Regions from separate parts of the Acinetobacter lwoffii genome, predicted to be linked through region 1. Evidence: predicted binding sites of a transcription regulator. Region 1 holds the regulator's gene; the other holds the start of a gene.
The links. The regulator PhoB, encoded in region 1, activates phosphate uptake and scavenging genes when phosphate is short. The targets are predictions, from matches to a motif close to TGTCATNAANCTGTCATAA.
Positions count from the first base shown of each region.

Region 1 (16,203 bases):
TGGTCAACACCTTTGTTAAAAATCTTGCATCAATTGCATAAAATAAAAGCAAAATGCTGTAGACCAGACAGTAAATAACCAATATTCATATAAAAATCAATAAATTTTCGCCACAATCAACGGATTGCATCTGAACAGATTACCGAAATACTCGGCAGAACAAGGTATACTGAGACCATATTTTTGAAGATTGGAGTCAGGCCATGAGCTTAGAACAACAACTGAAAGATCGTTTGGCGCAATTATCCCCAACCCATTTGGAAGTGGTGAATGAGTCTTCGGGTCATGGTGGTTATTTCCCGGGAAAAGAATCGCATTTTAAAACCGTGATTGTGAGTCAGGCATTTGCCGGTTTGCGCCCCGTCCAGCGTCATCAGAAAGTTTATGCTGCTGCGGGTGATCTGCTGTCAAAAGACAAGATTCATGCGCTGGCCATTCATGCATTTTTGCCTGAAGAATGGGCAGGTCAGGATACGACCAGTCCTGCTTGTGCACACGCACCTAAAAACTAAGAGGAAATGATGGAAACCCAACTTTTAGTCAAGATTATCCATATGTCGGTAGCAGGACTGGCGATTGTCGCCATTCTTGCCCGTGCCTTGACCTTGTTTGTCGGCACACAGGGAAATATGCCTAATCCGGTAGCACGTACAGCGCTAGTCGCTTTACAGCATTTAGCTATCACGGTGATTGCACTGACCGGTATAGTATCGCTCGTCCTGAAAGACTTTGATGTACAGCCTTGGTTCTATGCCAAAGTCATTTTATTTTTGGTGCTGGTGTCCTCGCTAGGCAAAGCCTATAAAAAAGATGATTCGATCTTGTTGTCGCAGCGTCGGGCTGGCTTAGTTATTGCTGTAGTTTCATTGGTGTCTATTCTGGCTTTGGTGATGATCAAGCCGAATTTTGGCTAAAAGCAGGCTGGCTGTGATGATCAGCACAGCCAGTCCATGCAAATAATTAGAAAATACAAATGTTGTAAAAGTAATTAAAAATGTGAGGAGGGGGACATGCGTACACGTGTGGTATTTAATCAAAAGGGTGGGGTAGGCAAGTCGAGTATTACTGTCAATCTGGCAGCGATCAGTGCATATCAGGGTTTAAAAACCTTATTGATTGACCTGGATCCGCAGGCCAACTCTAGCCAGTATGTGCTGGGTGATGATGCGACGTATTCTAGTGACAAGCCGGCACTCGAACCGAATATCGAAAACTATTTTGAAGATGTACTCGGTAATCAGCAAAGCAAGGGCTTGCTTGGTAATGCGATTGGCTCGATTTTAAAAAGTCGTAGCAAAGGTCTGGAAAGCTATGTGCATCAATCTTCTTTTAAACATCTGGATGTTATTCCGGCTAGCCCAACACTGGGTGCATTGGCCCATGCACTGGAGTCCAAGCACAAGATTTATAAGCTACGAGATGCCTTGCAACAACTGTCGGGGCATTATGACCGGGTATTTATTGATACACCGCCTGCATTCAATTTCTTTACCCTCTCTGCTCTCATTGCGGCGAACCGCGTGCTGATTCCATTTGACTGTGATGTATTTTCTAAACGTGCCCTACAGACCCTGATTGAAAATGTCATTGAAACCCAGGATGACCATAATGAAGGGCTGGAAATCGAAGGGATTGTCGTGAACCAGTTTCAGGCACAGGCCAAATTACCGCGTGAAGTGGTACAACAGCTCAAAGATGAAGGCTTACCGGTCCTCGACAGTATGTTGCCACCCTCGATCTTGATGAAAGAATCTCATCAGAAAAATCAGCCTTTGATTCATTTGGCTACTGATCATAAATTGACTCAGGCCTATCAATCGTTGTTCAATGAGATAGAGCAGAATTAAGATCGAGTTAGCTATGAAACTTGTGAAAGTAAGCCTGAGTATTGCTGCACTGGCATTACTGAGTGCCTGTGCAACGCCGGTAAAACCGACTTATGTGTCGCCCACCCTCTATCAGACTTTGGGTTGTTCGCAATTACAGGGTGAATATAATCGTATTCAGCAGTATATCGACAATGGCGTTGAACCACCGAAACGTACTGGCGTCGGTGTGGGTGTTGGTCTTGGCGGTGGTTGGGGTAGTCGCGGTGGATGGGGTATTGGCCCGAGTGTTTCAGTCAATATGGGACAGTCATCCGATACCAAAAGAACCGAACTGGCACGGCTTTTAGGCGAGCAGGAAGCGATTGTACAGGCCGCGCGTTATAAGAACTGTTCGATCATCGTTCGGCAGGCGACGCCTAAATAAATCATTCAACATTAAACGGATAAATGCTGACTTCGGGTCGGCATTTTTTATTGCTTTCACCAAGAATAGGGCAGTTTAAATTAAGATAAAACTCACGGGAAATTGACCAGAGTGTATATAAATCTGAAATTTATAAGCTTGTTATCCCACTCCCATATTGATTAAGCTACAACCTTGGCCCGGAAAAGTTCATTGCGATGATTGAAAATTGGTTATTTGTTTTAGGACTCATTGCTGTGTTGATGGTTCCAGGGCCCGCCAATGCCTTGGTGGCCAGCTCTGCTCATCAGCAGGGGCAGGCTAAAACCAGTCTCTATCTTCCTGCCATTTTACTCGGCTATTTTTATGCCATTAATGTCTGGGCCTTGTTGATTCATCTGGCGTCACCGATCTGGCCAAATTTTAAAGGCTTGGTCTATGTACTGAGTACCATCTGTGTGGGCTGGATGACCTTGCATTTATATAAGGCCCAGCAGTTAGAACGCTACAGCAAGAACCATCCGCAGATTCGCCCCTGGCAAATGTTTACAACTACCTTAAAAAATCCTAAAGCAGCATTGTTGGCCTCTGGAATTTTACCGATAGAAACCTGGCAAAGCCCGACCAACTTCGTTCTGGTTTTTGCTGCCTTTAGCTTGAGTACCGTTCCGGTCGGGATATTCTGGATGGTCTTTGGTCAGGCCATATTGACCAGTCCATCTGAAAAAATAAAAGCCGGCCTCATTTATAAAGGCGCGGCTCTATTTGTCCTGCTTTGTCTCATCCCACTCTTGATCAAGCTCTGGGATTAAACGCACAGGCTGTAAAAAATCTTAATGTAAAAAGTTCTTAAGCTGTTTTACTTTTTTTGAGCTTTTGTTGAATAAAGCCAATCACACCTGGCAATACACTTAAAATAATGATGCCAAAAATTAGATAGGTGAAGTTGTCTTTGACGATCGGCATATTGCCAAACATATAGCCCAAAATGACAAATGAGCTAATCCAGGCAAATGCACCTACTACATTATAGGTCAGGAAATATTTGTAATTCATGCTGCCAGCACCGGCAACGAAGGGTGCAAAGGTACGGGCAAAAGGAACAAAACGCGCAAAAATAATGGTCTTACCACCATGTCTGGCAAAGAATTGCTGGGTCGCCAATAAGTGTTTTTTATTGATGAAGCGCGATTCGATCTCGAAAACCCGAGGACCAATATATTTACCAATATGATAATTCAGGGTGTCACCCAGAACTGCCGCAACAAACAAGAGTGGAATCAGCACCCATGGATCCATTGCACCAGTAGAGGCTGCCAGTGCACCTGCTGCAAATAGCAAGCTGTCGCCAGGCAGGAACGGCATGACCACCAGACCTGTTTCTACAAAGATAATCAGGAAAAGAATGGCATAAATCCAGATCCCGTAATTAGTGATAAATTCAAGCAAGTGATCATCAACATGCAAGATAAAATCAATCAGTTCCATGAGCCCAGTACAAGCAAAAGTGTGGTCAAATCCTAACAGCCCGGGGCATGAAAGTCAGTACCAGAAAGTAAAATAATTAAGGCTTCATCCATCTTCAATTAAGCAAAAATTTCTCTTACATATTATCTTCGGATTTTTATAAAAACAGGCTTAATTGGATTAAATCTTGAGCTTAAAAATATAAAAATGACAGACCAATCAAGGCATCCAAAGGGATGCTTTATTCTGCTAGAAATATAATGCAATCAACTAAATGCATACCTCATGCGAATTGTGTGCTTAATGCGCTGAAAAATGTTAGAATACGGCGCTTATCTTTCGTTTGCCTTTCATAGTTGTTCGTCATGACTACCAATACTCAAATTACTGAAGATCGTATCCTGATTCTGGATTTCGGTTCTCAATATAGTCAGCTCATCGCACGTCGTGTCCGTGAAGCTGGTGTATATTCTGAAATGTATGCCTATGATATGTCTGAAGAAGACATTCGTGCATTTAATCCAAACGGTATCATCTTGTCTGGTGGACCTGAGAGCGTTCACCTTGAAGGCAGCCCGCGTGCGCCACAAGTGGTATTCGAGCTGGGTGTGCCGGTATTGGGTATTTGTTATGGTCTGCAAACCATGTGCGAACAACTTGGCGGTAAAGTTGAGCCAGGTACTGTGCATGAGTTTGGCTATGCAGAAGTAGATATTGTTGTACGTGACAAGCTGATCGGTAATTTACAGGACCGTGAAAACCAGCTGCATGTCTGGATGAGTCATGGTGACAAGGTTGCCCGTATTCCAGAAGGCTTCCAGATCACTGCACAGACGCCTAGCTGCCCAATTGCGATGGTATCTGATGAAACTCGCCGTTTCTATGGTATTCAGTTCCATCCTGAAGTGACACATACGTCTAAAGGTGCAGAATTACTGTCGAACTTCGTGCATCAAATTTGTGGCTGTCGCGGTCTGTGGACGCCAGAACACATTATTGATCTACGTGTAGAACAGCTTCGCCAACAGATTGGTGATGAAAAAGTATTACTAGGACTTTCTGGTGGTGTGGATTCATCTGTAGTGGCAGCGCTGTTGCATAAAGCGATCGGTGATCAGCTGACCTGTGTATTTGTAGACAACGGTTTGCTTCGTTTGAACGAAGGCGATCAAGTGATGCAAATGTTTGCTGATAACATGGGTATCCGCGTGATTCGTGCTGATGCTGAAGAGCGTTTCTTGACTGCGCTTGCAGGTGAAGTTGATCCTGAAGCAAAACGTAAAATTATTGGCCGTGAATTTATTGCTGTCTTCGCTGAAGAAGCACGTAAATTAGATGGCGTAAAATTCCTTGCACAAGGTACGATTTATCCAGACGTAATTGAATCTGCTGCAAGCAAGCAGGGTAAGGCGCATGTGATTAAATCACACCATAATGTGGGTGGTTTACCAGCAGATCTAGCGTTTGAACTGGTTGAACCATTACGGGACTTATTTAAAGATGAAGTACGTAAATTGGGTACGACTTTAGGCTTGCCACACAGCATGATCTACCGTCATCCATTCCCGGGCCCAGGTCTAGGTGTGCGTATCTTGGGTGAAGTGAAAAAAGAATATGCAGACATTTTACGTCTTGCGGATGACATTTTCATGCAGGAACTGCGTGCCAGCGGCTGGTATGACAAGACTGCTCAAGCATTTGCAGTATTCCAGCCAGTAAAATCGGTGGGTGTAGTCGGTGATGGCCGTCGTTATGCATGGGTGATTGCACTGCGTGCGGTAGAAACCGTGGACTTTATGACGGCTCGTTTCGCGCATCTTCCTTATGATTTAGTCGATAAGATCTCGACCCGTATCATGAATGAAATTGCTGAAGTTTCTCGTGTTGTGTATGACGTATCGTCTAAACCACCAGCAACAATTGAATGGGAGTAATTTAGGGGTTTCGGACAGCACTGCTGTCCGCCTAAATTACGCCAAGCGCTATGCGCGTGGCAGTATCTGGTTTATCAGATATAACCTAATAAAAAAGAGCGCTTCGGCGCTCTTTTTTTGATTTATACTGAATAAAAATAAACCTTTAAAAGCTAAAAAATGCCTTTACCTACTTATGATCAATTAATGCTGCCTTTAATGAAATTATTATCAGAATTAAATGAGCCAATAAAAATTTCGGATGCTGCGAATATCCTAGCTGAACGTTCCAATTTACACGAAGAGGATTTAAATAAAATTCTTCCGAGCGGGAAAAATATATTTAAAGATAGAGTGGCATGGGCAAAGACCTACTTAGTTAAGGCGGGCTTAGTTCAACAACCGAAGAGAGCATATTGTGAGATTAGTAGCTTGGGTAGACAGGTTGATTTAAAAAGTTTAGATGCTATAACAAATGAATATTTAGCACAGTTCAACGGATTTTCAGATTTTAAATTAGGAAAGAAAAATAAAGATGAGTTTGGGATCGGGAATCTACAAGTTATTGAAAGCCTAAATAGTTACCAAGAAACTCAGACTCCAGAAGAAACAATCCAGAACACAACGGAATTATTAAAATCTGATTTGAAAAGTGATTTGCTTCAGATGGTAAAAGATAAATCTCCTTCATTTTTTGAAAGACTGGTTGTCGATCTTCTGGTGGCAATGGGCTACGGCGGTTCACATCAAGATGCAGCTCAAGCGATTGGTAAAACCAACGATGGTGGAATTGATGGTGTAATTAGTGAAGATCGATTAGGGCTAGATAAAATTTACATCCAAGCGAAACGTTGGAAAGATACTGTTGGTCGTCCCGACATTCAACAGTTTAAAGGTGCTTTGGCCGATCAAGTTGCTAAGAAGGGGGTATTCATTACTACGTCAAGTTTCAGTAAAGAGGCCATTGAGTCGGCAAGAAAATCCGGTATTGTTTTAATTGATGGCGATAAGCTGACGTCTTTAATGATTGAATTTGGTTTAGGTGTACAAATAGAACGTAGTTTTCATATCTATAAAATCGACCAAGATCGTTTTGATGAAGATAATTTTTAACGGGTAATTTAAGCCGGTTTAACCTGCCAGTTTTGCAGCTCCCCAGCTAAACTTTGCTCCAGATCTGGATCATAAGCTTCAACCCGATTCCGTCCATTGGCTTTAGCCTGATATAAGGCAATATCGGCCTGTTTAATCAGGGTCATTAAATCTGTTTCACAGCTTTCCAGAATGGCAGCACCAATCGAAATGCTAAAACTGAAACGATGCTGGCTGTCTAGATCGATCACAATATTTTCAATGTTATGCCTTAAACGCTCGGCAACTTTTAGCGCTTCATCCAGAGAGGTTTCGGGTAAAAATGCAATAAATTCTTCACCGCCATAGCGTGCCAAAATATCATGCTGTCGCATTTCACTGCGTGTGCTCAGGGCAATCGTCTGTAAGACCTGATCTCCGATATCATGACCATAACGATCATTAATCTGCTTAAAATGATCGACATCAAAGACCAGTAAACTCATAGGTACCGGTTGATCAAAATTCTGTTGTACCAGTTGTTGCGCGAGATATTCAAAACAGCGACGGTTATTCAGGCCGGTGAGGGAATCGGTATGGGCCATATTTTCAAAGGCCTGCCGGTTATATTCATTCAGGGTATGCTGCAAGAATACCATGCGTGATTTTAAGGTTGAGCTCCAACTAATATAAAGACTGAAGGTCAATACCGGCAGATAAATCAGGGAAAATAAAAACATCTGGTACAGGTCAGACCGAGTATTGAAATATACACCGATGTAAATCATCAGGGTAATCAGACTTGAAGTAATCAAAGACGGCCAGAACCGGATCTGCACACATAAATTGGCCAGTACAATAAAGACTAAGGAGGCATATTGATAAATGAGGGTATAAGCACTTTCAGACTGATTCAGATTAAAAAACCAGATGGCACTTGCACCAATAATCGAGGTAGGCAAGAGCAGATCAAAGACAGGCAGATTGCGGTAAGAGTGATACATCCAGATCGTGATCAGTACGATCAGGATGGTATAGCTGATTTTGGTCAAAATGAGTAACTTGAGAATATCATTCAGCACCAGAATATCGGCGAGGGTATAAGAGGCATATGCCAGCTGTGCGAATAAATTGACCTGTAATAAGTATTTTAAAGTGAGTTTTTTCTGATGAGCATAGTAGGCCGGTTTTAGAGGTGCAGGAATACGAACAAGCGGATCTTGAAGAGCCTCCTGAATCAGGGTACGTGATTCTTTTTCGTTATCATGCGGCATGCAGCCTTCCCAAATTAAAATATATAAAAATGAATAAGATGAAATTTATATATAGTTGTATAAAAAATATTCTATTCTTTTGTTGGATATTTTAAAAGTGGAAGAATCAAATTTATTTTATAAAATGAAATCCCCGATTAACGCATTCTAAGAATGATCCTAGCTTATAGAACAGACTAATGATTCAGCTTTAATTCGCCGTTGACTGGGCTGGTTGAGTGTCTGGCTTAAATACATTCCAGGGATTTTCTGTTGCTGGCTTGGGCTTATTCAGCATATCCGGATGATAGACTTCAATCCGGTTTCGGCCAGACTTCTTGGCTTGATATAAGGCAATATCGGCTTGTTTGATCAGATCTTCCAGAGTCTGGGTATGGGATTCTAGTTCTGCAACACCGATCGAAATGGTGAACCGGATGGCATGATTGGATTCAACATAAATATACTGCTTTTGAATTGCACAACGAATTCGTTCTGCAATCACCAGGCTGTCTTGTAGCTGAGTATCTTCCAGGAGAGCGATAAACTCTTCCCCGCCAAAACGTGCCAGTACATCGCTATGCCGCATTTCTTTACGGGTCACTTCAGCAATCAGTTGTAGCACCCGATCACCGACATCATGCCCATAGCTATCATTAATATTTTTAAAATGATCCACATCAAACATCAACAGGCAGCTACTGGCATGTTTGGGCCATTGATGAATAGAGCGTTCAGCCATATCGACAAAATGGCGACGGTTGTAGAGCTGGGTCAAATCATCGGTATGTGCCAGATTCTTTAAGGTTTGATAGTTCCATTCATCAAGCAGGGAGCGCAGAAAAGAACGCCGCACATTCAGAATATTATTCCAGTTAATATAAATGCTAAAAAACCACAGTGGACTAAAGACCACACTAAAAATAAAGGCTTGAGAGGCACTCATGAACTGGGTCACCCCAAGCATGATAAACAGCGCAATCAAGATGGAGCAATAGACTGCGACTTTAAACTGGGTCTGCACACAGAGATTGGCGATAAGAATAAAGATCGCAGAGGCATAAATATAGGTGGCAACATGGGGACTGGTTGAAAGCGCGAGTAAGCTAATCCAGGCCGCTGCAGCTACAGTGGTGCCTATCGGCAAGATTCTGTCCAAAATCTGAATATTTTTATATTTTTTAAACAGGTAATAACAGCAAAACATCGCCCCCAGAACCAGAACGACGCGCATCAGACCAGAAATAAAAAACATGTCTGGAATAATCAGGATATCGGCAAAGAAATACAGTAAAAAGGCAATTTGCGCCAGATAGTTAATTTGACGCAAGTTATGATGACTATGCGTATAGACATAATCATGAAAATACTGCTGAAACAGGGCAGGGATACGGGCATGAGGATCTGTCAGCGCCTGTTCAATCAGCTGACGGTTTTGCAGATCACATTCAGATAATTTCAGTGATTTATCGGTCGTCGAATTTTGAAAAGATACATTCGCCGTTGAATATATATTCTCATTCTGAGCAGACATGTCCTGGTCCAGTATTATTTTTATAGGTGCCTATTATGCCGTGTTTGAGTAAAAAATAACCTCCCAAAAATTGGGTATCCGGGGAGTTTTTAAAGCTAAAACGTAACAAAATTTGTGTTTTATAAAATTGAAAGTGATTGAAATACATGAATAATCATCTTATTCATTGGGGTCTTTAGTTGTTGTGGATTCGTTTCACGTGAAACATAAATGACATTCCTGATCTTCAGTTTATTTAAACTCCTAACGTCATGTACCTAAATCATGATTGACTTGTTAAAACTCAAGTTTGGGGCTTTGAATATAAATCTCATCAGCTTTTCAGAATTTAAATTGATGGGACTAGTGAGGCGTTTTATACGTATCTAAATATTTCCAGGGATAGATTTTGCCCATAGACCCTGTACATTGTCCTGAACAGAGAGGCATCTTGAATCGGTCAAATACATGTCTCACCCACTCAAAAGTAGAATGAAAATGCCGAGGTAAGCTCAGCCATGTCGAATAATAGTGATATTGAACTGTCGAATTCCGATGATTGTGAAAAGTACGTGAATCAGTTTATTCAGGAGTTTCCTTTACGTCGCGCGGAAATCGGGCAGGGTACCGTGATTAAACGTGCCTTACCGAGCCGACATAAACGCATGATTGGTGCCTGGTGTTTTCTGGATCATGCGGGTCCGGCCAGTTTTCCGCAAGGAGATGGTCTGGATATCGGCCCCCATCCACACATTGGTCTGCAGACCTTTACCTGGATGATCGAGGGCAGCATGATGCACAATGACAGTCTGGGAAATCAGCAATTGATTCGTCCCAAACAGGTCAATCTGATGACCTCGGGCTATGGCATTTCACATACCGAAGTCTCTCCCGAGAGTGAAACGCATATGCATGCAGCGCAGTTATGGATTGCCTTGCCGGACGACAAGATCAATATGGCACCGGGTTTTGACCATTATCCTGAATTGCCGGTGGTCCATGAGCAAGGCATCGAGTTTACCGTGCTGGTAGGAGAATATTTAAAAACAAAATCACCGGTTAAAGTACATAGCGAACTGCTCGGAGTAGATCTGTATGCGGCTGAAAGTAGCAGTATGCATTTGCCGTTGAATCCGAAATTTGAATATGGTTTTATGGTGCTTGAAGGGACGGCTAGCATCAATGGGCATGAACTAAATGAAGATAATATGCTGATCCTGGAGCCCGGCTTACAGCAGGTCAACGCTGAAATTCATGCCGGGAGCCGGGTGTTATTGATTGGTGGGGAACCATTTGAAAGCCCGATTTTACTGTGGTGGAATCTGGTCGGGCGTACGACAGAGGAACTTAAAATTGCGCGGGAACAATGGATTGAAGGCCATGAACGTTTTGGTTCCATTCCTGCCTATGATGGGCCACGTTTAGAAGCGCCTGCATTTCCAGACCAGATGCGGGCTTCCCGATAAATGCTAAAAATGATGAGAATGTAGAGCGCTGTCTGAATTGAACTTAAATAGTTAATCTGCAACATAGAATACATATCATTACAGTCATCAAAAAATGAGCTAGAGTCTGCTGCTTTTTGTTATGCTCAAAAAGTAAGAACAATAAAATCATGAGTCTAATATGCGTGTTTTACATCATCTTGAACAATCACGATCATTTCGTATTCTGTGGGCTATGGAAGAATTAGGACTGGATTACGAGGTTAAATACTATAAACGTCAGCCCAACCTTTCTGCGCCACCGGCCTTAAAACAGATTCATCCGCTGGGCAAAGCTCCGATTCTGGTCGATCAATCGCAGGTACTGGCAGAATCTGCGGCGATCCTGGAATATTTGCAGGAAACTTATGATGAAATGCAGCAGTTTCGCCCAGAAGATATTGCTGACAAGGCCCAGTACCGTTACTGGATGCACTATGCGGAAGGCTCGTTAATGCCGCTGCTGGTGATGCAACTAGTGATGACCACTGTACCAAAACATACCCCGTTGCTGATTCGACCAGTCGCCAAGAAAATCTGTGATGGAGTGAAGAAGCAGTTTGTACAGAGCCGTTTAAAAGATCATATCCAGTTTCTGGAAAGCTATTTGAGCGAGCATGATTATTTTGCCGGACACTTCAGTTTTGCCGACATTCAGATGAGTTTTCCTTTGGAGGCGATGCAAAGCCGGACAGGCCAAAGTTATCCAGCGATTCAGGCCTATCTGAAACGGGTCTCGCAACGTGCTGCCTATGCGCGTGCACTGTCCAAAGAAAAACAGATCAGCTCTTAAACGCTTAAAAGAAAAGGTGCCGATGGCACCTTTTCTGATGGTTGTATTACTCTGGAAAGCTGAGACGCTCTTTGGGGAAAATCACCTTAAAGGTAGAGCCTTGGTTTTCCTTGGACTCAATTTCCAGATGTGCCTGATGTTGCATCAGCACATGTTTGACGATGGCAAGTCCCAAACCGGTACCCCCAGTACGGCGGCTGCGGTCTGAATCGATGCGGTAAAAACGCTCGGTCAGACGTGGCAGATGTTTGGGATCAATGCCGATGCCGTTATCTTGCACGACAAAATAGGCCGATTCACCATCATCATGCCAGCCGATGGTGATGGTACCGCCTTTAGGCGTGTACTTGATGGCATTGGTGATCAGGTTGCTAAAGGCGCTGGCCAGTTCCATATCTGAACCGATCAAATCGCAATGACTGTCAATGTCCAGATTTAGGGTATGACCATAATCAATATTATAGGCCTGGGCATCATCAAATAGCTGGTTCATCAGACTCGGCATTTCAATGATCTGGTTTTTGGCAATATTTTTATCATTTTCCAGACGTGACAGCAGCAACAGATCGTTGACCAGTGCATTCATGCGTCGGGTTTGCGACTGCATCTGATCAAAAGCGCGTTTCCAGCGTGGATTGATATCTTCCTGATCGGTAAAGGTTTCAATATAGCCACTGAGCACGGTCAAAGGAGTGCGCAGTTCATGTGAAATATTGTCGACAAAATCCTTTCGCATCTGTTCCAGATTGTGCATCCGGGTCACATCATAAGCGACCAGTACCCGACTTTCTCCGCCAAAACGGGTCATTTTGACCTGCACATAATGGTCTTCAAACAGCGAAGAACGCATTTTCAGGCCGTCCGGGGATTCATCAATATGGTGATAGTATTCGATAAAGCTTGGTTGGCGTAACAAGGTCAGGATATTACGGCGACGGTCATCACTGGAGATTCCGAGCAGACGTTCGGCTGCCGGATTCCACCATTCAATCTGTTGGTTTTCATCAAGTAGTACCACGGCTTCTTGCAAGGCCACCAGCGAAGATTGTGCACGATCAATCAATTCGACCATTTCCGCCTGAACAATCCGTTCCTGACGTTGGGCGCGATAAACATTGAAAAGTAGCGCACCCCAAATCCCGCCAATATTCGGTGGAACATCATAAGGGCGATTGGAAATCCATTCATTGACCAGATATAAGGAACGCATTTGGGTCGCAAAGAATGCCACGAAGGCAATTACGATACAAATCCAGAAATACCCAATCCCAAAACCGATAAAGCTGGCGATAATTAGGAAAAAAGCCAGTAGGCGTAAATCCTGCTTCGCAAAATCCCATAAACTGCTGTAACGGATTCTTTTGTGCTCGCGTGCCAGTTCGGGGACAGGGTAGGGCTCATACATAAAACAAGATTTACCTTAAAAGATATTAACCTAAAGCGACATCTGAACGGGTCGAGAAACGATACCCCGTTCCGCGAACGGTCTGTACAAAACGGTCTACACCATAAGGTTCCAGTACTTTACGCAAACGGCGGATATGCACATCGATGGTCCGGTCTTCAATATAGACGTTACCGCCCCAAACCTGATCCAGCAATTGCGCACGGGTATAGGCACGTTCAGGATGGGTCATGAAGAAGGCCAGCAAACGGTATTCAGTTGGCCCCATTTCCAGAATGTTGTTACCAAAATTCACCCGCTGGCTGACCGGATCCAGAATCAGGCCATTGGCATCAATGGTTTTTTCACCACTCAGGGCATTGGCGCGGCGAAGCACCGCCTTAATCCGCGAGACCAATTCCCGCGTCGAGAATGGTTTGGTCATGTAGTCATCGGCACCGGCATCCAGACCTTGTACCTTGTGGTCTTCTTCACCGCGCGCTGTGAGCATGATCACCGGAATTTCTGACAGGCTTTCATCACGTTTCAGACGACGACACAGGTCCACACCGCTGACACCACCCGGCATCATCCAGTCCAGCAAAATCAGTGCCGGACGCTGATCCACAATCATCTGATGCGCCTGCTTGGCATCTTCTGCCTGTAAGCACTGAAAACCGGCCATATCCAGAGAGGTATGGATCATTTCCCGAATCGGGAGCTCGTCATCGACGATTAATATGTAGTCATCTTTCACAACGCAATACCCTATTTCATGTAAACGGTGAACCGTTTTATATTTATGACAGGCTTATTACAAAGACTAATTATGACAGTATCATTGCAGAAAGGGAAAAACTGCTGAAATTCGAAAAGATTTGTGACAAATATAGCGCAGAAACTTGTTAAAAAATCATAAATTAATTTTACTCATTTCCGTAGTGCAGCATAAATTTGTAACTCACTGGTAAATGCAGGAAAGCCTATTAAGCACAGGATTTAACAGTTATTTTTTCTCTGAAAATGACTCGAGCAGCGCCAAAAAAACCACACTACAGGATGATAAAACTTCCTCAAGCGAATGCTTAAAACCGCTCATCACCCAACGAATGGCAATTTGGGTGACATAACCATTTAAACCGGTCGACACCAGGGAAATTTCCTGCTCACTGCGATTTAACTGCGGCATCATCAACATGACAAAGGCATGAATCATGCGGTCGAAACGTGACATGGTTTCATGAATAGTGGCCTGATTATGCAGTTCCTGCACCAGCATGGCATCAATATAAATGATCCTGGCCATACGTGGATTGTCACGCAGGGTAGTGAGCAAAGCGGTCAGACCCGCCTCGATCATTTTTTTTGGATCGGTGGAGGCCTGCATCATGGCCTGCATGACATTCTGTTGCAGCTCATCAATCAGTTTTAAGAAAATGGTCTGAAACAAATGTTCGCTTTTCTTGAAAGATTCGTAAAAATAACGTTCGGTCAGCTTGGCTTCATTGCAGATATCTTTGACCGTAACTGAAAAAAAGCCGTGACGGCCATAGGCTTCAATCCCCGCTTCGATCAGCTTTTCACGACGTGCCTGCTGCCTTTCAGCCATCGACAGGCCTTTAAACTGACGTTCCTTGCTCTTGGAGGGGCGTGATTTTGCTGCTGAGTCGGTTGAATCAGTCATAAGGCCTATGTGCTCATCTGCATGAAGATTTTGAATATCTTAGCAATAAATCACGCTTAGACCTATATAGAAATGCTCCCCTGAAATTTGGCCTCTAAGGACATGGGATAATTATTGACAATATATATTGTCAAAACTATATTGAGGATCTGTGCTAGCTCCTGAAACAACAGAACAAGATCCTGCTGTCATGGAATGGCAGTTCTTTACATAAGGAAATTGAATGAAAAATTTTAAAAATAAAGTCGCTGCGATTACCGGTGCCGGTTCAGGTATTGGCCAGCAACTGGCGGTATTACTGGCCCAGCAAGGTTGTCATTTGGCGCTGAGTGATATCAATGAACAGGGTCTGGCGCAAACGCTCGAATTGCTCAAAGAAAGTGATGTCCATGTCACCATTCAGAAAGTAAACGTAGCTGAACTGGAACAGGTGCGTAACTGGGCGGCACAGGTCGAACAGGATCATGGCAGTGTCAATATGATCTTTAACAACGCTGGCGTTGCGCTGGGTTCAACCGTTGAAGGGGCGTCTTATGAAGAACTAGAATGGATTGTCGGAATCAATTTCTGGGGCGTAGTTTACGGAACCAAAGAATTTCTGCCACTGATCAAGAAAACCGGCGATGGGCATGTCATCAATATTTCCAGCCTGTTTGGTTTAACGGCGCAGCCGACCCAGTCTGCTTATAATGCGACCAAGTTTGCGGTACGTGGTTTTACTGAATCCCTGCGTCAGGAACTGGATCTGGAAAATTGTGGGGTGAGTGCACTGTGTGTACATCCGGGCGGTATCCGTACCAATATTGCCAATGCTGCAAAAATGAATAACAGCCTGCTGACTTTAGGTATGAATCCGGAAAAATCAGCCCGTAATTTTAATAAATTATTGCGTTGTCCACCTGCAGAAGCCGCTCGTCAAATTCTGGAGGCGGTACAAAAAGACAAGCGCCGTCTGCTGATCGGTAATGATGCCAAAGCAATTGACCTGATTCAGCGGATCTTGCCGACCGGTTATCAGCATGTCACTGCACTGGCGACCCAGTTTGGCAAAAAGAAGAAAAAATCTGCTTAAAAAATTGCAGAACAGACCCGCGAAAGCGGGTTTTTTATCGCTGTAATAGGGTCTATTTTTTGCGACTAAGAGTGTTAGCTACTGTAATACTTCTAGGTACATAAAACCTTGCATCTAAATCAACGCTTCAACCGTTTTTTTCTTCCAGACAAACTGATAATACAGTCCCTGCAAAATACACAGGCTGACAAAGGCCAATGCATAGGCATACCAGATACCTTCCAGGCCCCACCACTGACTAAAAAGATAAGCGGCGGGAACTTCAATACAGAGAATGGCAAAAATATTAATCAGCATTGGCATGGTCACCGTTCCACTTGAGCGCATGATCGAAGCA
Region 1 is NZ_CP072549.1:2,047,404-2,063,606, reverse strand. Features, by position in the region: gene J7649_RS09795 (BolA family protein) at 204-512, shown strand; gene J7649_RS09790 (SirB2 family protein) at 522-914, shown strand; gene J7649_RS09785 (ParA family protein) at 1,011-1,847, shown strand; gene J7649_RS09780 (hypothetical protein) at 1,861-2,253, shown strand; gene J7649_RS09775 (threonine transporter RhtB) at 2,451-3,044, shown strand; gene J7649_RS09770 (DedA family protein) at 3,082-3,720, opposite strand; gene guaA (glutamine-hydrolyzing GMP synthase) at 4,065-5,633, shown strand; gene J7649_RS09760 (restriction endonuclease) at 5,793-6,725, shown strand; gene J7649_RS09755 (GGDEF domain-containing protein) at 6,734-7,957, opposite strand; gene J7649_RS09750 (GGDEF domain-containing protein) at 8,148-9,470, opposite strand; gene J7649_RS09745 (pirin family protein) at 9,968-10,915, shown strand; gene J7649_RS09740 (glutathione S-transferase family protein) at 11,076-11,726, shown strand; gene phoR (phosphate regulon sensor histidine kinase PhoR) at 11,773-13,131, opposite strand; gene phoB (phosphate regulon transcriptional regulator PhoB) at 13,157-13,867, opposite strand; gene J7649_RS09725 (TetR/AcrR family transcriptional regulator) at 14,117-14,794, opposite strand; gene J7649_RS09720 (SDR family NAD(P)-dependent oxidoreductase) at 15,018-15,866, shown strand; gene J7649_RS09715 (MATE family efflux transporter) at 15,981-16,203, opposite strand, start outside.

Region 2 (16,203 bases), 690 kb from region 1:
GCTGCGTAAACAGATGCTAAAAGAGCTGTGGAGTTGTGAACTGATCAATCAGCTTTTGCAAAAACAGATTCTGGGTACCGCCGCCAGCAGCTTTCTGATTGAACAGATTGCCGAGCATATCCGTTTTGCATTGGTGCATCCGGCCAATGATACCACCACGATTGCCGATCTGATTCCAGTCCTGACCATAGACAAGATTGCCCAGTATGTGGCCAGTAAAAGTGGCCATCGGCAGCGCCTGATTAAAACCGTAGTCAATAATCCGGCATTTTCAGCCATGATTACCCAATTGATCCAGCATTCCATTCAGGATTATCTGGATAACTCCATGATTGCCAAAAGTGTACCCGGGGTTTCCCGCTTTATGAAAATGGGCAAATCCGTTCTGGAAAATGTCACCGATACCAACCTCGATAGCACCATTTCGCGTTATCTGCAAAAGAATATTCTAAAGCTCAGCCAGATGAGTGAGCATGTGCTGAACCAGCATTTTGACGACGAGAAACTCTATCATTTTCAGGCCAATCTCTGGCATAAAATCAAGGATATGCCTGTATCGGTCTTGAAGAATTATATTGAGCTGCAGGACCTGAATCAGACGGTCGGCTTAGGTCATGACATCTGGGATCACATACGTCAGACAGACTATCTGCAGCAGCAAGTGCATGACGGAATTCATACCTGGTATGTCCGCAATCAGGAACATACTTTTGATCAGTTATTACGTGATCTGAATATTGATGAATCTTTAATTCAAAATGAATTGCAGCAAATGCTCAGTCCGGTAATCCAGCAGATGGTTTCTCAAGGCCACTTACGTGAACGTGCACGCAAATATCTGGAACAATTTTATTATCATGCAGATACTTTGAAAATTCTTAAGATTTAAATAAAAAGCCGCTTTATAGCGGCTTTTTTATTTTCTTGTTTGCTTAGAATTTTGCATTCAGGCTGATACCGTAACGGCGGCCATCCAATAGTTGATCCCCATCAATATCTTCAGCTTTTTCATCCAGTAGGTTATAGACGCCAAATTTACCGGTCAAATTCGGACTGAATTTATAGTTAAAGCCGACATCTACAAATTGGTAGCCTGGATTTGGCTGAGCCATCGAAGTACGGCTCAAGTATGCAGAGGTTTCAGAACGGTGGTGCAAGCGGCTCCATACATTGAGTGCATCATTTAGATCATAATCCACACCAATATTAAACATGTGTTCTGGCATCTGGTTCAGTGGCTGGTCTTTAAAAGCACCCGATTTAAACTCTGAATCGGTATAGGTATAGTTAGCAGTCAATGTCGTGTAATCATTCAGACTGGCTTCTACCGTTGCTTCTACACCACGAATTTCTGCTTCATCCACGTTGATCCGTTCACTAATAAAGTAAAATGGAATATCTCCTTCGAAACATTTCCAATTCTGCCAATTATTGCGGTTTGTTGTGGTGCCATCAGTATCGGTTTCACAGGCACGAACTTCCGTAATACGGTCTTCATATTTAGTGATAAAGCCAGTCAGCGATGTATTGATATAATCATTTTTCCAGTTGAAACCTAATTCAGTGGATACGCTTGATTCTGGTTCTAAGTCTGGATTAGCACGAATAATGCCACGGCCTGTTGCTAAGGGTGAACCACCGCCACCCGTGACGCTATAGAACCCTTCTGTGGCTGCACGAATATCAGGCTGTTTATACCCCGTAGCTACACCGCCTTTTACCACAAAATTCTCATTTACAGAATAGACTCCATAGAGGCGTGGCGATAAATGACCGCTATAGTTTTCATCATGGTCATAACGTAGACCGGCAGTTAAATCGAAGCGATCCGTAATACTCCAGGTGTCTTCAAAGAAAGCGGCAGCAGACCAACGTGTTAATTCACTAAATTCAGGTGCATTAGGATTACGGTTAGTCGCTTTATCGACCAGTTTTTCATCTTTAAGATATCCACCAAATGACAGCATATGATCACCTAAGGCTAAGTTCCATTGACTATTGGCTGTCCAGGTATCCAGGGTAATCCCTTTGGTGCCGAGTTCCGTATTTCCACGATCCGGATTTTTTGAATTTTCATATTGAATATAAGATGAACTGTCCAAGTTATCGCTATAACGGCCATTATGGGTTAATGAATAAACATTACGATAATTACGCGAGAATGAATCTGCAGCACCTTGAGCAGGTGCTACCGTTTCCCCTACAGACGTAGTTGATTCCTGCTGCACGAAATTGGCTTCAACTTGTACATCATGATCATCATTAATGGCATAGGTCAGACGTGAATTTAAGCTTTCACGTTCTATCCCACGGAAGCCGCCAACATAATGATCTTCATTACGTTCCTGCTTATTGACTGCCAGTTGCAAACCCAGCTTATCTGCAATTAAAGGACCCGCAAGATATGCAGAAGCATTTTTAATATCACCTGAACGGTTACTGTCCTGAATTGTGGTTCCTAATTCGACATGACCAGACCATTCATCCGACACTTTTTTGGTAATAATATTAACTACCCCGCCCATGGCATCCGTACCATAGAGTGTAGAAGCTGGTCCACGAATAATTTCAATACGTTCAATGGCGGTAAGTGGTGGCAGAATATTTTTCTCAAAACCGCCATCATCCCCATTCGGGTTCACATCCTTGCCATATTGACGCTTACCATCGACCAGAAACAAGGTGTAGTTTGAACTCATACCACGAATACTGATGGTCTGTGCAGAACCTGCACCTGAAACCACTACCCCAGGCGTATTACGCAGTACATCAGTAATGTCGTTATATTCACGTTTATCCAATTCTTCACGATCAATCACAGTAATGGAAGCTGGTGCTTTAGCCAAATCTTGCTCATAACCTGTTGCGGTCACCACAATCGTTTGCAATTTAGTCGCTTCCGCCTGTGGAACAACCACTTCTACTGCAGATGTATTTCCTGCCATGGCTGTGAGTACAGCAAATGCCAAAGTGGTTTTTAAGAATGGCTTATTCATACCTTATCCGCCCCAATATTTATGAAGAGATCATGTTTATTCGGTTGCGAAGTGTAACAGCCCCTCAATTTAATGCAACTAATATTGATAATTATTATCATTAACATTCACTAGTTTTTAAGCCAGATATAAAAAAACCTCGAAATCTCGAGGTTTTTAAAATGCGATAAATAAACTGTTATATGGAACAGATTATTTCATATACGCACCTTCAGACTGACTATGATCCGTTTCATCAACGACATGCATTAACTCTGGTACATGTTGTTTTAATGTGGTTTCAACACCTTGCTTCAAAGTAATATCAATCGCTGAACAACCCTGGCAACCACCACCAAATTTAAGTACAGCGGTTAAACCTTTTTCAGGGTCTTCTTTAACTTCAACCAGTGCACAGTTACCGCCATGACCTGCCAGGCCCGGGTTAATTTCAGACTGTAATACATAGGTAATACGCTCTTCTACCGATGCATCTGGCCCCACGCGTGGCACTTTAGAGTTCGGCGCACGGAAGGTCAACTGACCACCAAAACGGTCTTTGTTGTAGTCAATCACGGCATCGAGTAAATACGGAATAGATGGCGAGTCGATAAAAGCAGGGAAATCAGGATATTCCTGCTTATAATCTGTCGGTACAACTTCATCAGGTGCACTATAGGCCATGCAACATTCAGCGCGAGGAGTACCTGGATGCTCTACAAAAACACGCACACCAATACCCGGGGTGTTCTGTTTATCCAGTAGATCCTTTAAATACTCTTGTGCTGTTGGTGTAATCAATAAGTTGGGAATTTCACCAACAACTGGAGTGCTGCTGTTCTCAGTCGACATAACAATAATTTCCTCAAGCTCAAGCGGCCATTTTAACTGAAGATGCGGGGTAATTTTTAAAAATCAACTAAAATTGTCGGATTTATTATAAAAGTACAACTTTAGCTCAATTTTAATGGCATGATAATTGGAAAATAGGCACCATTAGAATCATTTATATGCTTGATTTACCTTTTAATCATACCGTGACCATTATTCTGATCACCTGTATTGTGTCATTTATTGCTTTCTCCAAAGAGACGGTGATGAATCGCCTGATTTTCTGGCCGCCGGCACTGCAACGTGGACAATACGACCGCTTTATTACGCATGGCTTTATCCATGCGGATGGTGCACATCTGTTGTTCAACATGATTACCCTGTTCTTTTTTGGCAGCGTGATTGAAAGCTTTTATCGTCAATATCTGTATGACCTGGGTTTTATCCTGTTTTACCTTGGTGGTCTGATCGCAGCCATTCTGCCAAGTTACCTAAAGCATAAAAATGATGCGCGCTGGGCCAGTCTCGGCGCTTCCGGTGCAGTCTCGGCTGTACTGTTTGCCTATATTCTGTTTGAACCTTGGAAGTTGATCTTTGTGTTCTTCATTCCGGTTCCTGCCATTATTTTTGCTGTGCTGTATGTAGCTTATAGCATTTGGTCAGGCAAAAAAGGCAATAGCAACATTAATCATAGCGCGCATTTATGGGGAGCGGCTTACGGGGTGGTCATGACGATTATTCTGGAGCCACGCCTGATTCCGCATTTCCTGAATAAACTGATGCAGGTTCCGTTTTAATCAGGTTTTTTAAATATTGAAGGAATAAAGCTACATATGAGTTAAGCCTCATATTTCTGCTGAAAATGGATAAGAGAGCTACTGCTCTCTTATTCGTTTGAAACATCTCGTAATATATTAGAAAGTGATGATGTCACTTAATGCCAATCTTGGACTGAATTTTGCAGCGATAATATATACATCTGTATATTAATTACTGTCATTCTCGAGATATTTTGCATGTCCATTACACCAGACGGTCTTCAATTTCCTCTTCAGTCTCCGCAACAAAAACCAAGTAGCTCCGAAGCAGGACGCGCGATCATCGCAGCAGCCTTAGCCAATGTCGATTCACACAGTTCTCAACAGGCACAATCAGAAAAAAACTGGCGCAAACACTACACAGTACATTTTAAGCAACTGGTCGAACAGGGACTGAGTTCTCCTGAAGCCAGCTTGAAAATTGCTGAAGATGGATTGGCAAAGGCCCATCAGACTTTTGAATTTTACCGTGATGGTCAAAAGTATGTATTACAAGATGCTTTAACTCTGCCCGCAGGTCAGTTGCATACCTTCAAGCTGACAGGTAATAGCAAATCGGCACCAGAATGGTATGTGCCTTACCACGGTCAAAAGCTGCAAGGTGATGCCTTATTGGAGCAGATTGAGCGCTGGGAAAGCCAAGGCATCGTGGAAACCAGTCATGCCAATGCCCTGCGTGAATGTGTGGTACATCCTGAATGGTTTGACTTGTCAGATCGGACGGCGGTGCTGTTTGGTGCAGCATCTGAAGCCGGTCCTCTGACCTGGCTGGCGAAATGGAAAGCCAATATTGTAGCGATTGATCTGCCGAATACCCGTGTATGGGGCAAGATTGTTGATACCATCAACCAAGGCAATGCCACGCTGTATGCGCCATGTACTGAAGACCTGCCTGCTGATACTTCACTTGATATTTTAAAAGAAAAACTGGGGGCGAATTTGCTGACCCAGATTCCTGAAATTGCCAAATGGTTATTACAGTTCGAGCAGGATCTGGATCTGGCTGCAATTGCCTATCTGGATGGTGAAAAGCATGTTCGGGTCTCCATGGCGATGGATGCCATCATGCAGCATGTCAGCCAGCAAAAAGCTAATACCAGCCTGATGTACATGTGTACGCCGACCGATGTTTATGCGGTTCCGAGTGAAGTAATCGAAGCCTCTAAAGTGAAATATACTGAACGCTCCAAGGCACAGGCGATCCTTTCTAAAGGTGTTTCAACCTTAAGCCGCAAACACTTTTTCCAGAAAAATGCGCATGAACTGATTCAGTCTGGTGATCAGGTTTATGGTATCTGTGACTGTCTGGTAGTAGAACAAGGCCCGAACTATGCACTGGCAAAACGTATCCAGCAATGGCGTGCTACCTTGGCGCGTGCTCAAGGTCAGCGTGTCAGTATCAATATTGCGCCTTCGACTACGACCTATTCTGTGACCAAGAATCCACTATTAAAAGCCGCATTCAACGGTGCCAGCCTGTTTGATGTTGAAGCTTTCGCGCCTGAAACCACCAATGCGATTATGGCGGCACTATGGATTCATGATCTGCGTAATCCGGAATCGGTGGCCAATCCTGAAGTAAAACTCAACCATCCGCTTGAATTGATGATGCATGGCGCGAATCATGGTGGTTTGTGGCGAGTGGCCTATCTGGCACGTACCGCACTACCTTTTGCTGCACTATATGGTTTTGCGACAGAGAAGTTGCCAAAAGGATTATTGAGTAAGTTGAAGAAGTAATTTTTTTATTATCTTCATCCAATTTTTCCATAAGAAAGGTAATCGTTATTTTTAAAGTTCTCCCCTCGTTGCGTAGCAGTGCTGCTCATCCCTAAAGCAGAGAGAACTTTAATTGAAAATGGGCGTTCCCTCTCCTTCTAGGAGAGGGTTAGGGAGAGGTTAATTTAGGCTTTCAATCATTCAAATTCTTATGAATGTGCTTTGGGCAGATTTAAGTTGATCTATTTTATAGCTTCTTTTTTTCTTTACTTTTGAAAGATCAAAAGTAACAAAAATCTTTTGTTAAGCTGATGATATGTCCCTATATCACAGCCTAACGGCGACATCCCTGTCGCCTTAATCGTAATTTAGATTCCTCTTTTAAATCCTTAATTTTTCTTCCACCCATAAAAAAACGCTGCCAAAGCAGCGTTTTTACCTTAAAAAGTCCTAGAAGACTTTAAGAAGCAACCAGTACAAAGTGCCTGACAAACAGATCGTTGCTGGTAAAGTAAAGATCCAGGCAGACAGAATAGTTTTCACCATCTGGAAGTTCAGACCTGACTTGTTCGCCACCATGGTACCTGCTACTGCAGAGTTCAATACATGGGTAGTGGATACCGGCATACCGAAGCCATCCGCTGCAGCAATCGTCGACATCGCAACCAGTTCGGCAGACATACCCTGACCATAAGTCATATGCTGTTTACCAATACGCTCACCAACCGTCACGACAATACGCTTCCAGCCGACCATCGTACCCAGACCAAGTGCCAAGGCTGTCGCCACTTTCACCCAGGTCGGGATGTATTGCAGGAATGAATCCAGATTGTCACGGTATTCATCCACTGTTTTTTCCTGCGCAGCACTCATTGCCGGTAAAGCTTCTGCTTTATCCAGACGTTTAAATGCTGTGGTGCTCAGGTACATGTCGTTGCGAAATTCAGACACTTGAGCTTCAGGAACATCCTTAATGCTGGTATAGCTACCAACTTTTTCACCCAGATGATCCGTCAAGCTTGCCAATGCAGGCACGACTTCAGGGGTAATTTCCTTGGTCTGAATGTACTTGGTGATCACATCACGGGCTTGTTCATCCGGAATGTCCTGATGATTTGGATAGATCACATCCGCTGTTTGTGCAGATAACTGACCAAAAGACTGAATATGTTGTGCATCCAGATTCTTGTTCAGCGAGTACGCTAAAGGTACACAGCCGATCAGGATCAGCATGATCAGGCCCATACCTTTTTGACCGTCATTTGAACCATGGGCAAAGCTCACCCCAGTACAGGTAAAGATCAGCATGGCACGAATCAATGGTGGCGGTGGCTTGTTACCTTCAGGTGGCTGGAACAATTCCAGTTGACGCTTGAAGATTTTTTTCACCAGCAGGAACACAATCGCAGCAAATGCAAAACCGATTAAAGGTGAGAATAACAGCGCCTTACCGACTTTCATCACCTGCTCCATGTCTATACCTGAAGCGCCAGTACCGGCATTCAGAATATAGTTCATGATGCCCACACCCAGAATCGAACCGATCAGGGTATGTGAACTGGATGCCGGAATACCGAGGAACCAGGTTCCCAGATTCCAGAGAATTGCCGCGATCAGCATGGCAAAAACCATGGCAAAACCTGCTCCGGAGCCGACATTCATGATCAGCTCGACTGGCAATAACGCAATAATGCCGTAAGCGACCGCACCACTGGCGACCATAACCCCAAGGAAATTACAGAAGCCGGCCCACATCACTGCGACAGGAGCTGAAAGTGCATTGGTATAAATGACCGTGGCCACAGCATTAGCGGTATCGTGGAAGCCATTGACGAACTCAAAGCTCAACGCAATAAAAAGTGCCGTCGCTAACAAAATAACTGAATACAAGCCCAAGGCCGGTACATGCGCTAAATCTGCAGACAACTGGAAGCCGATATAAATCAGCGTAGTGATAATAAGAGTCAGGAACACCGGCATAAAAAATTTCGGTGTTGGCACATGAACATTGGTCGACTTTTGGGAAGCCGACCCGTGTGCTGAATCTACGGGAGTTTGATTAGGATTCATGCAAGCAGGAATAGAGGATTCAAGAATCCCCATATTGTTCAGTTAAATTGTGACAATTATATGACAAACTGCTGTCATATGAAGCAATTATTTGGATTTTCTTGCTGCTGCTCCTCCTGTTTAATTCCTACCAAATCAGTCTATTTAGATTTTATAAATCATTTACTTAAGACAAGATTCCAGCTTCTTCAAGCTTAAAAATTCAATATATTTTGCGACCAAAACGATTCAAGCCCTGCCTGTCATCAAGCTGAATAAAAGTTTCAGTTACACAGCATAAGTCATCAATATGACAATTTCATGAATGAAAGCATCAGCTTAATTTTTTGATTTCGTTTACTGCCTGAAAGGCATCGAATCAGATTTGAGATTGCAATATTTTCTGATCCGGATTTTAGAACTTGTTGTTTTTCTAGATGACTTATCAAATTTTCATATCATGCTTATCCATCATTCTGAGCAATCTCAGCAGAAATCAGCCAACTAATCTGCTAAGATTAGCGTCGTTTTTTTTGATTTCTGCTGAGAAAGTTTGAATGTCTACACTTACCACTTTAAAAGAACTTCTTGCCAAAAGAATTTTAATTATCGATGGTGCGATGGGTACCATGATCCAGCGCCATAAACTGGAAGAAGCCGATTATCGTGGTGAGCGTTTTGCTGACTGGGCCTATGATCTCAAAGGTAATAATGATTTGCTGGTACTGACTCAGCCACAGATCATCCAAGGTATTCATGAAGCTTACTTGGAAGCTGGCGCCGACATTATTGAAACCAACACCTTTAACGGTACCCGCGTTTCAATGTCGGATTACCACATGGAAGATCTGGTTCCCGAGATTAACCGTGAAGCAGCGCGTCTGGCCAAAGAAGCCTGTGCCAAATATTCAACGCCTGAAAAACCACGCTTTGTGGCAGGTGTGATTGGTCCGACATCGCGTACCACTTCTATTTCTCCAAACGTGAATGACCCGGCGTTCCGTAACATCACCTTTGATGCTTTAAAAGTTGATTATATTGAATCAACCAAAGCTTTGATCGAAGGTGGTGCAGACATCATCCTGATCGAAACCGTGTTCGATACCTTGAATGCCAAGGCCGCCATTTTTGCGGTGAAAGAAGTCTTTAAAGAATTGGGCTATGAACTGCCAATCATGATTTCAGGTACGATTACTGATGCATCAGGTCGTACATTGACTGGTCAAACCGCTGAAGCCTTCTGGAACTCGATGCGCCATGCAGAGCCATTATCTATCGGCTTTAACTGTGCGCTGGGTGCAGATGCAATGCGTCCACACGTGAAAACCGTGTCTGACGTTGCCGATACCTTTGTTTCAGCGCATCCAAACGCTGGGTTGCCAAATGCCTTCGGTGGATATGATGAAACGCCGGAAGAAACTGCGGCCTTCATTAAAGAATTTGCAGAAAGTGGCTTAATTAATATTACCGGTGGTTGCTGTGGTACTACGCCGGATCATATCCGCGCGATTGCAAATGCTGTTGCAGGCATTACCCCTCGTCAAATTCCTGAAATTGAACCGGCGTGTCGTTTAAGCGGTTTAGAGCCATTTAACATCACCAAAGATTCACTGTTCGTGAACGTCGGTGAACGTACCAACGTCACCGGTTCGAAAAAATTCCTGCGTCTGATTCGTGAAGAAAACTTTGCCGAAGCGCTTGATGTTGCCCGTCAACAGGTTGAAGCCGGTGCACAGATCATCGACATCAACATGGATGAAGGCATGCTCGATTCGCAAGGTGCGATGGTGCACTTCCTGAATCTAATCGCGTCTGAGCCAGATATTTCACGTGTGCCAATCATGCTGGATTCTTCTAAATGGGAGATTATCGAAGCGGGCCTGAAATGTGTGCAAGGTAAAGCCGTGGTGAACTCGATTTCCCTGAAAGAAGGTCATGACGAGTTTGTCGAACGTGCCCGCCTCTGCCGTCAATATGGTGCCGCGGTCATCGTGATGGCATTTGATGAAGATGGTCAGGCCGATACAGCTGCGCGTAAAAAAGAAATCTGTAAGCGTTCATATGATGTTCTGGTGAATGAAGTAGGCTTCCCGTCTGAAGATATCATCTTTGACCCGAACGTCTTTGCGATTGCGACCGGTATTGAAGAACACAACAACTATGGCGTGGACTTTATTGAAGCGACTGGCTGGATTAAACAGAACCTGCCAAATGCGATGATTTCTGGTGGTGTGTCGAACGTATCGTTCTCGTTCCGTGGTAACGAACCGGTACGTGAAGCGATTCACTCGGTGTTCCTGTACCATGCCATTCAGCAAGGCATGACTATGGGTATTGTAAATGCCGGTCAGATGGCGATTTACGATGACATCGATAAAGAGTTGAAAGAAGCGGTTGAAGATGTTGTTTTAAACCAGAACCAGGGTGAAAGCGGTCAGGAAGCAACCGAAAAACTGCTTGCTGTTGCTGAAAAATACCGTGGTCAAAGTGGTACGCAAAAAGCCGAAGAAAATCTGGAATGGCGTAATGAGTCTGTTGAAAAACGTCTTGAATATGCATTGGTAAAAGGCATCACGACTTATATCGATCAAGATACTGAAGAAGCGCGTTTAAACTCTACACGTCCACTGGATGTGATTGAAGGTCCATTGATGGCGGGTATGAACGTAGTCGGCGATCTGTTCGGTGCCGGTAAAATGTTCTTGCCACAAGTAGTCAAATCTGCACGCGTGATGAAACAGGCTGTAGCGTGGTTGAACCCGTTCATTGAAGCTGAGAAAACCCAAGCCGAAGCAAAAGGTAAAATCCTGCTGGCTACGGTGAAAGGCGACGTACACGACATCGGTAAAAACATCGTTGGCGTAGTATTAGGCTGTAATGGTTATGACATCGTGGATCTGGGCGTGATGGTGCCATGCGAGAAGATTCTGCAAACTGCGATTGATGAAAAAGTTGATATCATCGGTTTGTCTGGTCTGATCACTCCGTCTCTGGATGAAATGGTCTTTGTTGCCAAAGAAATGCAGCGCAAAGGCTTTAACATTCCGTTAATGATTGGTGGTGCGACGACTTCTAAAGCGCATACCGCAGTGAAAATCTCACCGCAATATCATAATGATGGCGTGCTTTACACCGCAGATGCTTCACGTGCCGTGGGTGTAGCAACACAATTGCTTTCTCCTGAAATGAAACCAAAACTTTTGGCTGACTATGCAGCGGATTATGAAAAAATTCGTACTCGTCTTGCCAACAAGCAACCGAAAGCGGCGAAATTGTCTTATCAAGAGTCAGTCGAAAACGGCTTCAAAATCGATTTCGACAAGAATGCACCGGTTAAACCAAACTTCATTGGATCTGAAACTTTCACAAATTATCCGCTTGAAGCTTTGGTGGAATATTTTGACTGGACACCGTTCTTTATTTCATGGAGCCTGGCGGGTAAATTCCCGAAAATCCTTGAAGATGAAGTTGTTGGTGAAGCAGCGCGTGACTTGTATGAACAAGCGCAAGCAATGCTGAAAGACATCATCGAGAATAAACGTTTCGATGCGCGTGCGACGTTTAGTATTTATCCTGCAAACCGTGTAGCAGCAGATACAGTTGCCGTTGCTGATGAATCAGGCAATATAACGCACAGCTTCGAACACTTACGTCAGCAGTCTGACAAAGTCACTGGCAAAGCAAACTACTCTCTGGCTGACTTTATTGCGCCAAAAGATGTAGCTCAGGATTACTTGGGTGGCTTTGCCGTGTCAATCTTCGGTGCGGAAGAGTTATCTCAAGAATACAAAGCCAAAGGCGATGACTATAACGCAATTATGGTTCAAGCCTTGGGTGACCGTTTTGCAGAAGCATTTGCGGAGCACTTACATGAGCGTATTCGTAAAGAGTTCTGGGGCTACCAAGCAGATGAGCAGCTTTCAAATGAAGAATTGATCAAAGAGAAGTATGTCGGTATTCGTCCTGCACCGGGCTACCCTGCTTGTCCTGAGCATTCTGAAAAAGCACCACTCTTTGATTGGTTAGGTACAACCGACAAGATTGGTACGTACTTGACGACGAGCTTTGCGATGTGGCCACCTTCATCAGTGAGCGGTTTCTATTATGCAAACCCTGAAACTGAATACTTTAACGTGGGTAAAATCTCTGGCGACCAGTTGGAAGATTATGCGAAGCGTAAAGGTTGGACGTTAGATGAAGCGAAACGTTGGTTAGCGCCGAATTTGGATGATTCGATTTCTTAAGACATCACCAAGCTTTGATATAAAAATCCCCTCGAGTGAGGGGATTTTTTTAACTTACTTTTTTTCTTGCTTGATTAGTAAAGTATCCAATAAACGCTGCTTGTCTAATTAACGCAATGTAATTCCAAAAAACCTTCGAATCAGCAAAATAATTTGGATAAGCTTCTTTAATCCCACCAACGGCATTCGATGAAACTAATGCGACAACCCAACTTTTATTAGCAGCTAGAGTAGTTTCATAAAAACTGTATCGTTTAGACGCTTCAGAATATTGAGATTTATCATAGTATTCTGTATCCAACCGCCCTGTAAAAACATTTAACCTTAGTAAAACATAGCCTTGCTTAGATTTCCCCTTAAGAATTTTCTCATCAATTGAATGCAATGATCTCGCATATTCTTGAAATAAGGACTCAATAGTATAACTACTACCTGGTATTAATTTCGTCACAAAGTTATGTATATATACAGCTTCATTCATCGAATTTAAGTTCTCTTCTTTTTTTATAAACTCTATATATTCTGTAACCATTGATCGTTGATCATTTCTTTTAAATCCTTTTAAACTTTCGATAATTTCGAACTGATTACTTACATACTTGAAGAATAGACGCCACTCTGTTGTGCCTTCATTCAACTTCAAATTTTGATTCGTAAATAAATCTATAATTTCTAAACTAGTAGCCCAACAATGTTGTAATGCTGTTCTTAATTGAACTTCTATATTTTTGAGTTCCTGATCATCATTTAAAAATTTTCCAATTATATGGATACTTCTATATCCATCAGCTTTAGGTTCTAGAATATAGTTTTTGAATTTAACATTGCCATCATCGTTCATAAAATTTGGTTCTTTACACAATTCATCAAATAATTTTTTTACTTTTTTATTATTTGCCAAGACAATTCTAATACCTCCAATGTCCTGCATATTTTTCAGGCTCATTTTATTAAATCTTTTTAATTTCTTTACGATAGATTCAGTTCTTTTTATTCTTTTAGCAATAAAAGCAGCGCTATCAGTTGAATAGACTTTACTCTTTAGAAAATTTTCGCATGTATCCAATGCAGTAATATGACTATCTCTCCAATCAGTCAAAACACTCATCGTTTCAGACAACAATTTTTTATCAAATTCAATAGCTGAACCAATTAAGTCAAATCCAGCTTTTTCGATTTGTTTTTTCGAATACTTCATAGCACTAATTTTCTTATTTTTTAAATTTTATAATAGTTTACAGAAAAAATGTAGTTCATTTAATTAACTAACCTAAGTTGTGCCAAAGCTTCATCTCAGTTTCGATCTGCTTCTAATCCATCATCAGTGAAGTATTGACTACAATCATACTCAATCACTGTTTCCACCCTCACCCCGACCCTCTCCCAATGGGAGAGGGAGCATTCATTACTATTTGAATGCTGACATGAATTTATGAATAGACATTCCCTCTCCTTTTAGGAGAGGGTTAGGGAGAGGTAAAATTTAACAACCAATAAAAAATCTGAAACTGCCCCTTTTCTGAACGCTCACCCCAAAATCATCTGTTTTTACATTTTTAAGTCAGCAAATTTCAAACATTTCCATAATAATAAGACTTTAGACATCTCCCAGAATACGTGAAGGCTTTCCTCCATGAAAAAACTCATCAACAACCCAGAAAATCTGGTTGTCGAAATGTGCAAAGGCTTTGTCCTTGCTCACCCTGAACTACAATTTACCGAATCGCATAAAATCATTTCACGTAAACAAAAACACAATAACGTCGCACTGATCAGTGGCGGCGGCAGTGGTCACGAACCTGCACACGCAGGCTTTGTCGGTACAGGCATGTTAGATGCTGCCGTATGCGGTGACGTATTCGCATCGCCTTCTCAAATTCAAGTGTATAAAGCCTTACAGCATGTCGCAACAGACAAAGGCGTGCTCATGATCATTAAAAACTATTCTGGCGATATGATGAATTTCCAGAATGGTGCAGCTTTAGCTATAGAAGATGGCATTAAAGTCGATTATGTAAAAGTAGCAGATGATATTGCAGTCAAGGACAGCCTCTATACGGTCGGCCGTCGTGGCGTGGCGGGTACTGTATTTGTACATAAAATTGCAGGTGCAGCAGCATCAAAAGGTTTAGAGCTTGCGGAAGTCAAAGCTGTCGCTCAAAAAGCAGCGGATAACGTGATTAGTCTTGGTTTCGCGTACACTTCATGTACTGTTCCTGCCAAAGGCACACCAACATTTACTTTGGCAGATGACGAGATGGAATACGGCGTCGGCATCCACGGCGAACCCGGCATTCGTCGTGAAAAAATTCTGCCATCCAAAGAACTGGCACAACGTATTATCGATGACCTGTTCCTCGATCGTCCTGACACGCAAGAAGTTGCTGTTCTAGTGAATGGATTTGGTTCAACACCAATGCAAGAGCTGTATGTCTTTAATAATGATGTGTGCGAACATTTGGCGCGCAAAGGCATCAAGATTTATCGTACTTTTGTCGGCAACTATATGACTAGTATCGACATGAACGGTGCTTCGGTGTCATTGCTAGCTGTGGATGATGAACTAAAAGGTTATTTAGATGGAGAGGCGAACACGCCCGCTCTTAAAATGGATGGTTCAGCAGCACAGCCTTTAATCTTCGCAACAAAAAATGCCGCAGCAGAAGATGTAATAAATACGGAAGTCGAAACTCAGCCTGAACATGCTGAAATTCAAAATGAACAGTTCACGATAGAAAATATGCGTTATGTCGTTGACGTAATGGCTGCCTGTATTATCAAAAACGAAGTGCCATTCTGCGAACTGGATGCCCATGCAGGTGATGGTGACTTTGGCATGAGTGTGGCTAAAGGTTTTAAACAGCTGAAACGCGAATGGCAAGGCCTGATTCAAGCGCAGTACATGGATGAATTTTTGCTGAACAGTTCAATGATTATCATGGAGCATTGTGGTGGTGCATCAGGTCCAATCTGGGGTTCAGCATTTCGTGCAGCGAGTAAAGCCATTCAAGGCAAATCCACATTAACTGTGGCAGATTTTGCCGAGATGCTTCAAGCTGCGGTAAAAGGCATTCAAACTACTGGTGAGCGTTCATTTGGTCGTGGCGCTGTGGTGGGTGACAAAACCCTGATTGATGCTTTGGTTCCTTGTGCAGATTCATGGTCTGCCAATACCGACAAGACGTTTAAAGAAAACTTTGTCTTGGGTGCAGAGGCTGCGGTAAAAGGTGCAGAATCTACCAAAGACATCGTAGCGCGTATGGGCCGTGCCGGTACAGTCGGTGATCGTAGCTTAGGTTATCCAGATGCTGGTGCACATGGCTTAGGCGTGATCTTTACGGACATTACCCAGCATATTAAATAAGCTTTACAATATTTTAAAAAAGCCTCGACACTGGTCGGGGCTTTTTTATATTTCATTTCTAGGCTGTACATCTTAAAGCATCAGTCAAGTAAGGTAAGACATTGCTCATCCCCATCAACATTGTCTAACTAAACTTCTCCAAATAGCGCTCTAACTCTTCTGTCACCACTACCCGCTTATTGCCTTTCACCTGTTCCTCACCC
Region 2 is NZ_CP072549.1:1,358,367-1,374,569, forward strand. Features, by position in the region: gene J7649_RS06445 (hypothetical protein) at 1-889, shown strand, start outside; gene J7649_RS06450 (TonB-dependent receptor domain-containing protein) at 933-2,996, opposite strand; gene nfuA (Fe-S biogenesis protein NfuA) at 3,189-3,827, opposite strand; gene J7649_RS06460 (rhomboid family intramembrane serine protease) at 3,986-4,603, shown strand; gene J7649_RS06465 (hypothetical protein) at 4,823-6,364, shown strand; gene J7649_RS06470 (inorganic phosphate transporter) at 6,794-8,413, opposite strand; gene metH (methionine synthase) at 8,950-12,636, shown strand; gene J7649_RS06480 (RelA/SpoT domain-containing protein) at 12,686-13,834, opposite strand; gene dhaK (dihydroxyacetone kinase subunit DhaK) at 14,270-16,000, shown strand; gene J7649_RS06490 (glutaminase) at 16,125-16,203, opposite strand, start outside.
Region 2: the regulator PhoB is predicted to act here: its motif matches at 8,461-8,479, upstream of J7649_RS06470 (inorganic phosphate transporter).